2 linked regions of the Ammoniphilus sp. CFH 90114 genome follow. The main gene of each other region encodes a partner of the protein of the gene in region 2 in a complex. Links are inferred from orthologs where the notes say so. Each region holds a gene or a part of one and is shown on either strand. Other genes may lie near its edges.

Evidence for each region.
Region 1: the proteins of EIZ39_RS05645 (region 2) and EIZ39_RS03015 are in contact, whole or in part, in a crystal structure (PDB 6PRK), measured with the Bacillus subtilis proteins. The link is inferred for Ammoniphilus sp. CFH 90114 from one-to-one orthologs.

Annotation. Positions count from the first base shown.
Region 1 is NZ_SDLI01000001.1:574,583-579,504, reverse strand. What follows is about bases 598-3,464. They hold EIZ39_RS03015 (YlbF/YmcA family competence regulator), read right to left. Parts: upstream 2,327-3,464; coding sequence 1,868-2,326; downstream 598-1,867. Other genes in these bases: miaB (tRNA (N6-isopentenyl adenosine(37)-C2)-methylthiotransferase MiaB), read right to left, coding at 2,328-3,464; cotE (outer spore coat protein CotE), read right to left, coding at 1,087-1,641; EIZ39_RS03025 (putative amidoligase domain-containing protein), read right to left, coding at 598-923. Outside these bases: more of EIZ39_RS03025, read right to left, coding at 1-597; more of miaB, read right to left, coding at 3,465-3,842; EIZ39_RS26345 (hypothetical protein), read right to left, coding at 4,045-4,200; EIZ39_RS03005 (DUF4288 domain-containing protein), read right to left, coding at 4,286-4,570; EIZ39_RS03000 (hypothetical protein), read left to right, coding at 4,722-4,919. UniProt on the Bacillus subtilis protein: May work together with YlbF to regulate community development.
Region 2 is NZ_SDLI01000002.1:199,134-207,238, reverse strand. What follows is about bases 3,304-5,991. They hold EIZ39_RS05645 (YlbF/YmcA family competence regulator), read right to left. Parts: upstream 5,030-5,991; coding sequence 4,577-5,029; downstream 3,304-4,576. Other genes in these bases: EIZ39_RS05640 (helicase-associated domain-containing protein), read right to left, coding at 5,112-5,991; EIZ39_RS05650 (hypothetical protein), read left to right, coding at 4,269-4,580; EIZ39_RS05655 (YlbG family protein), read right to left, coding at 3,750-4,079; EIZ39_RS05660 (LL-diaminopimelate aminotransferase), read right to left, coding at 3,304-3,607. Also shown: EIZ39_RS05675 (competence type IV pilus major pilin ComGC), read right to left, coding at 1-67; EIZ39_RS05670 (type II secretion system F family protein), read right to left, coding at 81-1,100; EIZ39_RS05665 (GspE/PulE family protein), read right to left, coding at 1,090-2,190; more of EIZ39_RS05660, read right to left, coding at 2,435-3,303; more of EIZ39_RS05640, read right to left, coding at 5,992-6,929; EIZ39_RS05635 (protease complex subunit PrcB family protein), read left to right, coding at 7,027-7,464; EIZ39_RS05630 (hypothetical protein), read left to right, coding at 7,545-8,105. UniProt on the Bacillus subtilis protein: Regulates sporulation prior to stage II. Positively controls the competence regulator ComK at a post-transcriptional level. May modulate the translation, stability or activity of ComS. May work together with YmcA to regulate community development.

The sequences.
Region 1 (4,922 bases), on a different replicon or contig from region 2:
CCGATAGGATAACCTTTTAGTGGCATGCCTCCTGCCAACCATTCAATGGAGGAGTTTCCTATCTTCTTTTCAGCGAAGAGCATGGTCTTATATAGGTTCACTGTTAGTTGCCTTGGGTCTTGAGTGGGATCTGGTCGCAATTCCGCTAGAGGCAGCTGTTTTCTTGTTTGATCACTGCGAAGCCATATATGATCGCATCCCACTTTCCCTTTCTTACCAAAGTAACGGGAGGCCAACACCATTTTACCGCTCGTTTTGTTCCTCAATACAAATTCAGGATCTGCACCGAGGGTAACAGGTTTAGGTTTCCTGCTATACACGGCTACATACTCATGTATGGCGTTAGCAAATTTTTGGGCTAGATCTCCATTTAATCTAGGGGTAGGTGTAATATCAATAACTTGCATACCCCCATTAAGGCCGATCGCAATCAGTACACCACCAAAGTCCAACCCAACCGAATACAGACTGCGAACAGCTAAGCGAAGAACCTTACGTACTTCTCTCACGCTTCGATTCATTGGAATTTCTTCATATGAATCATCCGTACTGGCGGAAATTTCATTGGTCAACCATACTTTTCGACCACGTGATCGGAAGAGAGCAAGTTCTTGCTGCTGAAAAACGGTAACGAAATACCTCCTGATTGTAGACACTTTGGAAGAACGCTGATTACTGTCTACTGTGGGAATCCCATTCCACTTCAACATATCCAGCATAAGTCGCCTGTTAGATACGTTGGCTAACCCTTCTGCTCCATTTAGCACATGTCTGGAAGGATCCTGTGCCGTAAAGGAATTACCTCCCCATTGGATGACAACATCCGCATCTTCATTGGTCAGAGTGGTACCACTCGGGATCTTCAGGAGAGACAGTAATGGCGCCAATGAGTTCTGCTTAGAATATATCAAGAATGCTGACATTCAACTCTTCCTTTCTCCAACATCAAGGGATGGTCCTCAATGCCAAGAATACCGCAATAGCTCCATATCAGCATATGCGCCTATTCCAAGAGGGTGCGAATCAAAAATTAAATGGGTATACAACAAGAAAACAAAAAGGGAGGTTCACCCTCCCTAACCTTTTTTAATCAAGGTCATCGATTAATCCATCAAGATCATCGAAGTCTTCCACATCTTCAAGATCTTCGAAGTCGACATCCTTGTCGCCATCATCACAACTATCGCAAATGACAACACATAACTTGGTTTCACCGATGACTTCTACTGCAAATTCACTCTCCACTCTTACAACAATGTCTCCGCCTGCAGAAATCCGCGCTTCGAGACAGTTCGGTTGCTGGGTTGCTTGAGCGTGAACCTCGAGCTTCCCACGGCAATTGTTGTCATAGAAGGACAGAGGAACATTCTCAACGAACGAAACATTTTCCTTGATTACTGCCGTATCCGTATTGTTGTTAAATGATACCCAGATTTGAATATCATAGGAACCCGAAACCTCGATCACGTCACCTACCTTATCCGCATCGAAGGAGTGATTGATAATCCAGCATCCCAAGATGTTGGAAGGGGTTTGCTTAGGGGTAAGGGTGTGGGTTCTTTGAGAGAACTTACGACCTTTTCCACAGACCGCTTTTGTAATAATTTCACGGCACTGCATTTCTTTATCTGTACTCGGCATGTTTTTACCTCCTCCATACTGCTTTTCAGTACATTTGTATGCAGGACATTCGTCTAGGGTGCAAGATTCACTTTGTTAAAAGTGAATTCACAAACGTACTTCCAAACCTTGAACATTTTTCTATGTTTACTTCAGCCTATGCAGGTCATTCGTCTAGCGTTCTTACTTCTTAAACAGAGGAAAAAGAAAAAGAGAGCGCTCATAAGAGCACTCTCTAATTATCCTATTAGCAGCAACCACAGTCATCGTGATCCCCGGCTCCAGCTTTCGGATAACCGGTTTCACCGCTTAGCGGATCCCCGCCAGTCGATACGATGATATTCTGGGATACTGTATTTGCAATTACATTCGTTACCATTTGCAATAGATCGTTTATATCCAATTGGGTTTGTTTGAATTCTGCCACAACAGGAATTTCATCAAGTTCTTGCTGAAGTTGGTCAATTTCAGCTTCCACTTTTTTAATGAGTTCCGTGCGACCTAGATGTTCTAATGCGACCGCTTCTTTCTGCTTTTTCTTAATGGCACTGATAAGCTCCTGTATTTTAGCGTTGCCTTTAATTTGTTGTTCTGCTTTTTTATAGAATTCCACTTCATTGGATCTTGCGATAATGTCCGCTAGTTCCTTCGCTTTATCTACGATAATTGATTGATTAATAACTTGTTGTTCGTTCCCCATCCCCATCTTAAACCTCCACCTTCGTCATAAGTTCCCCATATAATGTCCATGTCTTAGCCTCTGTAATTTTAACATGGACAAACTTACCGATACAATCCTTTGGTCCTACAAAGTGCACTAATTTATTACTTCGAGTTCTTCCGGATAAAACATTAGGATTATTCTTTGATTCTCCCTCTACTAGGAGTTCAACGACTTGTCCCGTCAGTTCTTCATTCTTTTCTCTTGCAATACGATTAACAACCTCCATTAGACGCTGAAGACGTTCCTTCTTCACCTCTTCGGTAATATCGTCTTCCATTCCTGCAGCAGGTGTACCGTGCCGAGGAGAATAGATGAAGGTATACGCAGAATCATATCTTACCTCTTCTACCATAGAAATGGTATCTTGGAATTGCTCTTCTGTTTCACCCGGGAAACCAACAATAATATCCGTAGTTAAAACAGCATTAGGAATGGCCTTCTTAATTTTGTTGACTAGTTCCATGTATTGTTCTCTCGTGTACTTGCGAGCCATCTTCTTGAGGATCTCCGTATTTCCGGATTGAACAGGAAGATGAATGTGCTCAACAAGATTCCCACCCTTAGCAAGAACTTCAATCAGATGATCATCAAAATCACGCGGATGACTCGTAGTAAAACGTACTCGAGGGACGTCAATCTTGGATATATCGTCCATTAAGTCTCCAAAGAGGTAGTTGCGGTCGGTTAGGTCCTTACCATAAGCATTAACATTCTGTCCTAACAATGTAATTTCCTTATAACCCTGTCTCGCTAGTTCTCTTACTTCGGAAACAACATCTTCCGGTAAACGACTACGTTCTTTTCCTCTTGTATAAGGAACAATACAATACGTACAAAACTTGTCACAGCCGTACATAATGTTGACCCATGCTTTTAGTCCGCCCTCACGCACCTTGGGCATGTTCTCTATGACGTCTCCTTCTTTGGCCCATACCTCTACGACCATTTCCTTGCTATATAAGGAGTCTCTTAAGAGAATAGGAAGACGGTGGATATTATGTGTTCCAAAAATCAAATCGACATGTTGATACTTCTGTAGAATGCGATTGACCACAGACTCATCTTGAGACATACATCCACAAACGCCAATAATCATCTCGGGCCGTTCTAACTTAACCGCTTTAAGCGCTCCAAGATGACCAAAAACCTTGTCTTCTGCATTTTCACGGATCGCACAGGTGTTATAAAGCACTATATCAGCCTGACGCTCATTATCCGTAGAGGTATATCCCATGTTCTCGAGAATACCGGCAATCGTTTCACTATCATGTTCATTCATTTGACATCCAAATGTTACAAGGCAGTACGTTTTATCCTTGCCCAGTTCCTTAAGTTCATCAGGTATAGGGTCAAAATTGACGACCATTATTTCTTCTTTCCCACGACGTTTAGCTTCTTTTTGGAAGTATCCAACATCCTCTGCTGTTTTTGGTTTTTTCTTCTTAGATTCACCATTGTACGTCGTTTGGAAATATTGGCTATAATCCTTGTCAGACATCAAATCACTCCTTATGGAATAAGACGTTCTCGCATTTATCTGAAACACCTTAGCGTGTTAGTGGACATAATTATTTTTATTATTGTTCACACTTTAACTACCCTATTATAACAAATGACTTGTCAAAGTAAAACTTATGTACGCTAGCCTTAGATTTTTATAGAAAAAAGAAACAGCCACCTCATTGTGACTGCTTGGCTGGTTATCTTTCTTTAACTTCGATAACTCTCTTCAATCCATTTTTTTCATTTAAATCTTGTTCCGCTCTTTTTCTGGCTTCTTCTTGGTTATTCGCCAGCATGTGACCGGTGATTTGTTTTCCTTCTGTTGTCTCAAATAAAATTTGATATCTACCCATATGTATCACCTATGCCTATATTTTTTTTCCGACATTTATTTTAAATGGAAAATCGTTCGCCGTCTATCCTTTTTTATTTGTTTTACTATTCAACATACGGAGGAGTTGCCCAGAATCGGCTGTAAACCTCCGTTCCAGAGCGAATCTCATCGTCAAACAACTCCCAGAGATCAAGGACCTGCTCATATACCCAGCGCGTTTTTTTCCCATCTGTTTCCCATATCTCGTCTTCATATTCTTTTCCCCATTGATTTGCTAGTATCGCTGCTTCGTCCTCCGAATCAGCCTTTAGTAAAACTAGGGTTTCACAGTGAGTAGGCAATTCTCCTATTGCTTCCAAACGAAATAATACAGATGCAGTATACCACACTCGCTCCACCTCCCTTGGTTATTCCGCTACTTCATGATAAGCTTACGTTTCCCTAACCAAGATGGCTCCATGCACTGGTGAATCTTACATGCCATGTTTTGCGTTCAGCAGGTAAAGCTAAAGGTAGTTGACATAAGGAGGTGTAGTTCACTTGCCTAATGACATTTTCCGAAATAAACGTGACTTTGCAAGAGCGGAGTTTGCAACCGAATTCTATAAGCCTGCTGGGCGTCCTCGTCCGCGTGAAGCAAAGTCACAGGTACGACAATATGCCCCTGAGCATTATGAAGGCTTAAAGAATAAGAAGGTTCCTTTCCACAAGAAAATTGGGAACCCTGGTGAGCAATAAACT
Region 2 (8,105 bases):
TGATGGCTACGACTATACTCATTTCCAAGAACGTGAATCCTTTTTGATCTTTCATTAGCTTTAACACAGGCAACTCTCCTCTATAATTGATTAATCAGATGAAATAAAGGTACAAATAACAAAAGCATGAGAATAAACACGATCCCTCCTGCACCAATAGTCACGAGCGATTCACCGATAGAAGCCAGTTGTTCCGTCAGATCATCTAATTCTTGTTCGAGCTGTTCTCCTAAACGAAGAAGCGATAGCCCAAGGGTTCCTGACTGTTCTGCGATAAATAGCATTTCGTGGAGAACCGGAAGAAAGTAGGGACATGGCCAAAAAGCTTCACTGATCCGAGCCCCCTCTAACAATCTCTCCCTAACGACTGTAAAGGATTTCTGTACCATCCCATTTGGACCCTTCTCGGCAAAGAGCGAACACACTTGAAGAATAGAGACTCCTGATTCAAGAAGTAGCCCAACCTGACTACAAACTAAATAGGTTTGCTGAAGACGATAGTACTTTGAAATTCCCGGCAACCTTAAAATCCACTCTCTCCATCTCAACCTTAGCCAATGCCACGCTACCCCAATTAATAAGAACATGGTCAGTAGAATCCAGAAGAAGTACATTCTGCCAAGATTACTCCATTCGATTAAAATTTGAGTCAAAGGAGGCAGCGGGGCGTCAAAACTTTGATATAAGGAGATAAACTGAGGAAATAAACCATTAATCAAGATCAATAATGTTCCTGTAGACGATAGAAGGATGAGGGAAGGATAAAACAAGGCTTTGATTTGTTTTTTACGACGATGGTGTCTTTTTCTATAGAACTCTCCAGCCATCGTAAGTGCGGGCACCAATTGACCATGTTGTTCTGCTGCCTGAACTAGAAAAATAAAAAAGGGAGGATATCGAATCCGCTGCAAACTATAAGAAAGAGGATGGCCGGCTTGTAAGCTTTCAAATAAGAGATCAAGATCCTTTTTCCTTTTCTTTGGCCAATGATACTGAACTATTTTAAGCGCATCGATTAAAGGTAGACCAGCATCAAGCAGCTGATGAAGCTTATGACTTAACAACGCGATGTGACGATCCGACCAATAGTTATTCCACATCTGCGAGTAGGACCCTTTGGTATTCATTTATGGTAGTTAGCCCTTGCCTCACCATTTCTCGTAGTTTCATATTCAGGTTACAAAAGCCTCGCACACGAAGAAAATCACGAATCTCTGCGGCTGAAACCCGCTTCATCATAAGAGGATACAGCTCATCCTGAATTGGCAGCACCTCATAAATGGCTTGCCTGCCAAAGTACCGTGTTCCATGGCAAAGGGAACACGAGCCAACTTCAGTCATAGAGCAAGAACATACCTGTCTAATAAGACGTTGCGCAATAATACCTCGCATAGCAGATGCGAGCAAATAAGGTTCAATCCCCATGTCGAGAAGACGCGTGATTGCACTGGCGGCATCGTTCGTATGGAGTGTGGATAGGACGAGATGGCCGGTGAGAGCTGCTCTAACTGCTATTTCAGCCGTTTCCTTGTCCCGGATTTCTCCGACAAAGATAACATCAGGATCTTGTCGCAAGCTAGCGCGCAATCCAGAGGAAAAGGTTAGTCCTGCTTTAACATTTACCTGAACTTGGTTGATACCTGGAACTTGATACTCGACGGGATCTTCTAGTGCAATAATATTACGTTCTTGATTGTGGATTTCTTTAAGGATGGTATATAAAGTGGTTGTCTTACCTGAACCTGTAGGACCTGTGGCGAGGAGTAGTCCTTGAGAAGAACAAATAATTTTTCGAATGGTTCGACACTGTGAATCATCAAGCCCCAAGGAGGGCAAGTCGTCGAATGGGAGCTTTCGAGTGAGAAGACGAAGCACCATTTTCTCTCCGTAGATGGTAGGAAGAGTGGAAACTCGTATATCCATATCGGAATCGTATAAGCGACAGGAGAATCCTCCATCTTGCGGAATCCTTCTTTCCCCGATATCTAGATGTGACATTAACTTTAACCTTGAGATGAGCGGTGGCCCTAACGCCTCTTCTTTCTGTTCAAGAAAAGTCATTATGCCATCAATTCTCAATCGAACCTGAATTCCTTCTGGCATGGGCTCTAAATGAATATCACTCGCCCTTCTCTTCACGGCTTCCTCTAACAAATAAGAGAGATAAGAAGAAACATCATTCACTGGCATCACTCCTTTTATTTCGTTTCACCCGTATTATTCGTTTAGGGAGTGATGAAATCCTGCCCCTTAGGAATAGTAGATGTTTCAGCTTGAAAAGTCAAAAAAAACAAATACCCGCCTTCCAACAAAAAACACCCCAGACATAGGGGTGCTACACACATATCAAAAGTCCATCAATTTGTTATTGTTAGTACGAGAGTTGGACTAAGCCCTGCCTAGCGCCCCAGCCTAACTCCTTAACTCTCCCAGCTTACCCTACAATGCCCGATTCCTTGATCCGCTGAACCACTTCCCGCAGGACATTCTCTTCTTCAACTAATGCGATTCGGACGTAGCCTTCTCCCTCCACGCCAAAGGCGTTGCCTGGTATCACCACGATCCCCGCACGTTCTAGCAAAGTAAAAGCAAAGTCTTCTGATGACCAACCTTCGGGAATCTTAGCCCAGACGAACATCGTTGCCCTAGGCTTGTCTACGTTCCATCCGATTTCGCTAAGTCCATCCACAAGCACATCTCGGCGGCTCTCGTACGTCTTCGCAATGGAGTTGCCAAAATGACCATTGATATCAGATCTCATGGCTTCTATCGCTACCTGTTGAACGGCAAGGAATACACCATAGTCAATATTACTCTTCACCACGGCGAGCGGCCGGATGATCTCTGCATTTCCTACAACATAAGCAATACGGCATCCCGCTAAGTTAAAGCTCTTAGAGAGGGAGTTAAATTCAATTCCTATTTCCTTAGCGCCTTCCACTTCTAAGAAGCTCACCGGTTTATACAGATCGAAGGCGAGTTCAGAATAGGCCATATCATGAGCAACGATGATCTCATACTCTTTAGCGAACTCCACAACTTGACGGAAAAAGTCAACATCCGCTGTAGCTGCTAGAGGATTGTTAGGATAATTTAAGACCATCATCTTTGCCCGTTGCCTAATTTCTGTAGGAATAGCTTCTAAGTCGGGCAAATAACCGTTCTGTGCAGTGAGTGGCATCGTATAGATTTCTCCTCCTGCCAGTGTTACACTCGCCGCATAAATCGGATAACCAGGATCCGGAACGAGAACAACATCTCCTTCATCGATCCATGCCAACGCTAAGTGCGCTAGTCCATCTTGAGATCCCATCAAAGAGAGAACTTCATCATCGGCATTTAATTGAACCCCGAACCGATAAGCATACCAATCGGTTACTGTACGACGAAACTCTAAACTCCCTTCTGAGGTAGGATACCGGTAGTTATCGGGATTCTGAACCCCATTCACTAACGCTTCAATGAGGTGGGCAGCCGGGGGTTGATCTGGACTGCCGATCCCAAGATCAATCACTTTCATTCCTTGTTGTTCAAGCTTTCGCTTTCTCTTATTCATTTCCGTAAAAATAGCAGATGAAAGCGCCTGTAGTCTTCTTGATGGCTTCACGAAAAAGATCTCCTCTCAAAATCCTATTTATGAAGAATACTTTTCATAATATTTGCATTGGAATATGTATAACGTACGGAACCAATTACCCTAATAGTAGAAGAAAACTCCTCGAGAAAGGAGTTTTTTCATAAAGTAAAGATTATTTTATTTGTAATACTCTAGCTGGGTCGATCTCTTCAACGAGTCCGATCCGCTTTTCCTCCAACTTATAGTCATATTCCTTCGCCTTATCCGGCTTGGAATTCTTGTATTCTGTTGGGATTTCATGGCGGTGCGAACGTTCAACCCTCACTACAAAGTCTAGTCGCTGAATTTTTTCCAACAGCTGGTTTACTTCATCCGCCTTGACGTACATACTTACATAGTTCAATCGTCGGGATACATAGTGTATGTTCCCGTATCGTCGCAAGTTTCGGGCCGCCTTATTACTCTTGACCCAAACGGCAAGACCTACTCGCCTCTCTCTCATAGCTACCCCCTTATACCCATATTCAGGGATAAAATGTTTTCTCTTGGAAATCACGCTAGAAAAATGGTATCATGTCCCCAATCTCTGCGCAAGCGTTTTAACTACATCCTATGACAGAATTATCATTTTGCGCAATACCTAATGCATAATGATTCGTCTTATAGTTCCCAAAGAAGGGAGGGTTCTACAGTGATAAAGCGATTTATGGAAGATTTACGCAGTCATCCTTTGATCCTTAGCGTGGATCAGCGATTTCTTGCGGGTATTCCTTTCTTATATGTACAATCCATTCAAACATGGCAAGAAATAAGCCGCCTGATCACTCAGACGGCCGATCGACTTGTAATGGATACATCACTTCATTATGAATTAATCTATGTTAGAACCTTTAAGCACAACCATGTCTATCGCTTTCGTTTTCTGTACCCATTAGCCAAAAGCTTCTGTTGTGGTAAACAATGCGGGGAAGACTGCGTGCTCCGAAATCCTCCACAGGTTTAACCGCAACCGCAGGCCCCACCTGTCCCACAGCCTCCTGTGCTGCATCCGCCTCCACCGAGATTGTAGAGCGGATTATCACTTGGGACTTTAATGGCTTCCGAGACCCCATCAGCAATGGTGCGGCACACGTGATAGAGTAGATCATCTAAGATACTCTCTGCCTTCTTGAAGGCTTCAATGGTAGCAATAGACTTAAGCTCTCGACGCATCTCCCGAACTTGTCGATTTACCCGATCATAGTCGGGATGATACTTCCCAAAGCGCTGAACTTCTTCGTAGTCCTCTTTCAACCGCTGAAACCCGGCCATTTTATTTTGAGCCTCCTGATCTTGAGCTAGAGCCTTCTTGGCTTCTAGATATTCTTTCATCTCCTCAGAGGCCATAATCATATCTGCTATATCCTGCGCTGTCCCCAGCACTTCAACGATGTTAAGCTCTTGAGCAATCATCGGTCATTAGTCACCTCATCTCTCTTCTATTATACCTTAAAAAATGACACTTTGCCTCTTTCTCAGCCGCTTCCAATTTTCTTCAGGGCCATAGGATCTGAATATTACCTATATCTTGGAGTCTAATATCCTGCTCTTCCTTACTGTTGCCTAATCCTTGTACATGCCAATATCCATTTTTATTCACCACTTGAACCGGGTGCAGGCGATATTCTTTTCCTTTCCATTGCATCCGAAGTTCCATCTTTAGCTGAGCTGCTTTCTGTATCAGTTCTCTGAGAGTCGACTCATGATAGCTTGAATAATTCGATAACCACATCTTGGGAAGTTGACGTAACCCTGGTATGGCATCTTCGAGCTCGGGAAAAACACTTTCCACCTTATAATCAACGGATATAGGAAAACCTGTTTTAAACACTTGTAAGGACAACATCTCCTGCTCCTGCTGATGGACAAGAAGGTCTTGTACAGAGCCAATCGGATATCCTCGTTTTTCAAGTTCATCCTTTAACTGATCGAACTCAACCGCATGAATCATGAAGGCCCGTTCTCCAAGCCTAGCCCGAATAAATCTAGAAATGGCTGGAATTCTCTCCATTTCTAGGGCTAAATCAGCATGGCTAACCTGCATGATTCGGCAGTCAAAGATAGACACTTGCTGAAAGTCCTTCTCCCATTGAGAAACGACTTCCTTCATAGCGTCAGTCAAAGGAATAGCAGAGTACTGCTCCAGTAGAGCTAGTAACTCGTTCGCCGTATTCCCTGCACTAAAGTAGGGCTGAACAGACTGGCGAGTAAGAACAAGACTCCACATTTCTTCCTTTTTTTCTAGGGAACAAAAAGAAAGAAGCTCCCATTTGATCTTTAAAGATGAAAAAGCAGGAAGAAGTATCTCAAAATTCGGTTGCACGTATATAGGCGAATTCGGCCATTCGTTCTCTTCTCTCCACATCCATAACGAGTCATCCTTTATTTGTACGGAATGAATAATCCCCATTTGACTTAGAGGCTTTATCCACTGAGAAACTACAGATTCGTAGGTTGGAGCATCTTCCTTCATTGAAGCTAGGATGCTTCTTACCGAGAACACTTGGTTCCGTTCTAACCCGAAGGTAATATCCCAATAAAACTGCATGCGTGGAGACAAGTCCAAATAGGCATAAAGCAGATCACAAAATTGAATCAGATTTTCACGATGGGTTCTCTGAATCCAACGATCAACATTTCCCAAATGGAGCCCATCCTCTCTCACTTCGAGAAGCTCCCACCTAGACAACAAATCTAATAAAATCGCTTCATGCTTGTCATACGGTGGAAGACAGGGAGGGAGGTTTAGGGATGAGGGGAACATTTCCTTGTCCATCTGTAATCCAGTAAACAACTGCCGTATACTTTTCTTGCTTACTGTACCTTTTTTGGTGAGCTCCAACGGATGATATCTGACATTATTTAACGCTTGCAATATGTCCTGTAGAATGTGATATGATGTCGGGGCGGGAAGCGTTCGTCCCCTTTTCCAAGATAGGTTTTCAGAAACCATCTGTCTCCGGAATAAGGTTAACAGTTCGCGTGGCATCACATAGGCCAATTCTCCCCACAATCGTCTTAATGTAAATATGAATCCTAATCGTCGAAGACGGGTGAGCGCGACGCGAAATCTTGCAGTGGAGATACGAGGATCCCCTTGCTCCATCTCGCGATAAGTTAAAAAGTCCTCCCCCTTTTCACTTATAAAATATCGAATAACATCTTGCTCGTCCGCCGCAAGTCCCTTCCAACACCGGTCTATATATTCAGGCTCTAGGACGAAGCTTAAATCTTCTCCTGATTCTCCATGTTCTTGTATAATTTGCTTTTTCACTCGGTCTGAAAGCATTCCAACCGTTTCTGTCCATAACATGACCCTCAACACCTCACTGTTCCTACTATAACACGGATACCCTATAAGAAAAAAATTCATACTAAACTTAATGAATCATTGGAAGGATGTGTTTCTCATGAAGCGTTTCGGCATAGACATAAATTGGCAGGTCATTTTTTGTCTACTCTTATCATTAGCCATTGTTACAGGCTGCACCGTCCAAGCTGCAGGACCTGGTACACAAGAAAGGAAGGACGCTACTGTGAACTTCGAGTTACTCAAAGCTCCGTACCCCGCGTTTGTGGATGATGTCGCAAAATCAATGAAACAGAAGGGTGGATCTAAGGTCATTCATAAAAATGGGCATACCTATGTTGTCATTGCTTTGGGACAGCGCCCATCAGCAGGTTACTCTGTTATCATTGACAACGTCCAACATAGTGATGGAAAACTCGTCATTACTTATGAGGAGAAAAAGCCACAGGGAATGGCGGCTTCCGTCATTACCTACCCTGTGACCGTTGTGAAAATGACAAAAACGGACTTACCGGTCAAAGTAAAAAGTAAAAAATAAGAACTCTTTTTCCTCCTAAGCATAGGCTGATAACAACCTTTCAATAGGTATGTATCATTTCTATCTTAGGAGGCTTTTTTATGGGTGTCGAATTATTGCCTTTACACTGGGTATACCTCCTGTTTGTCTTGCTAATCATTGGAGTCATGATTATGCGGCGAGATACCACGTTAACTTGTATAGTTGGAATTCTAACTATCGGTTTTCTTGCTACAGGTACCATTAGTCAATCTGTGGGTACTGTGTTTAACAGCTTTGTCTTTGCCATTACGGAGCTGCTAGGTACCATCCTCGTAATCAGTATAATCGTAGCCATGAGTAAGATTCTGACGGACTCAGGCATTAATGAGATCATGATTAGTCCAGTGGCAGGACTGATTAAATCACCGGGATTGGCCTATTGGGTCATTGGTATTGTTATGATGCTTATTTCTTGGTTTTTCTGGCCATCCCCGGCCGTAGCTCTCATCGGTGCTGTCCTACTCCCGGTTGCCCTTCGAGTCGGCTTACCAGCACTTGGCGTCGCCATGGCTATGAATCTCTTTGGGCACGGTATCGCTTTGTCAGGAGATTTTGTTATCCAAGGCGCTCCTACTCTAACTGCAGGGGCTGCAGGTATTCCTGTAGGTGATGTTGTGAGT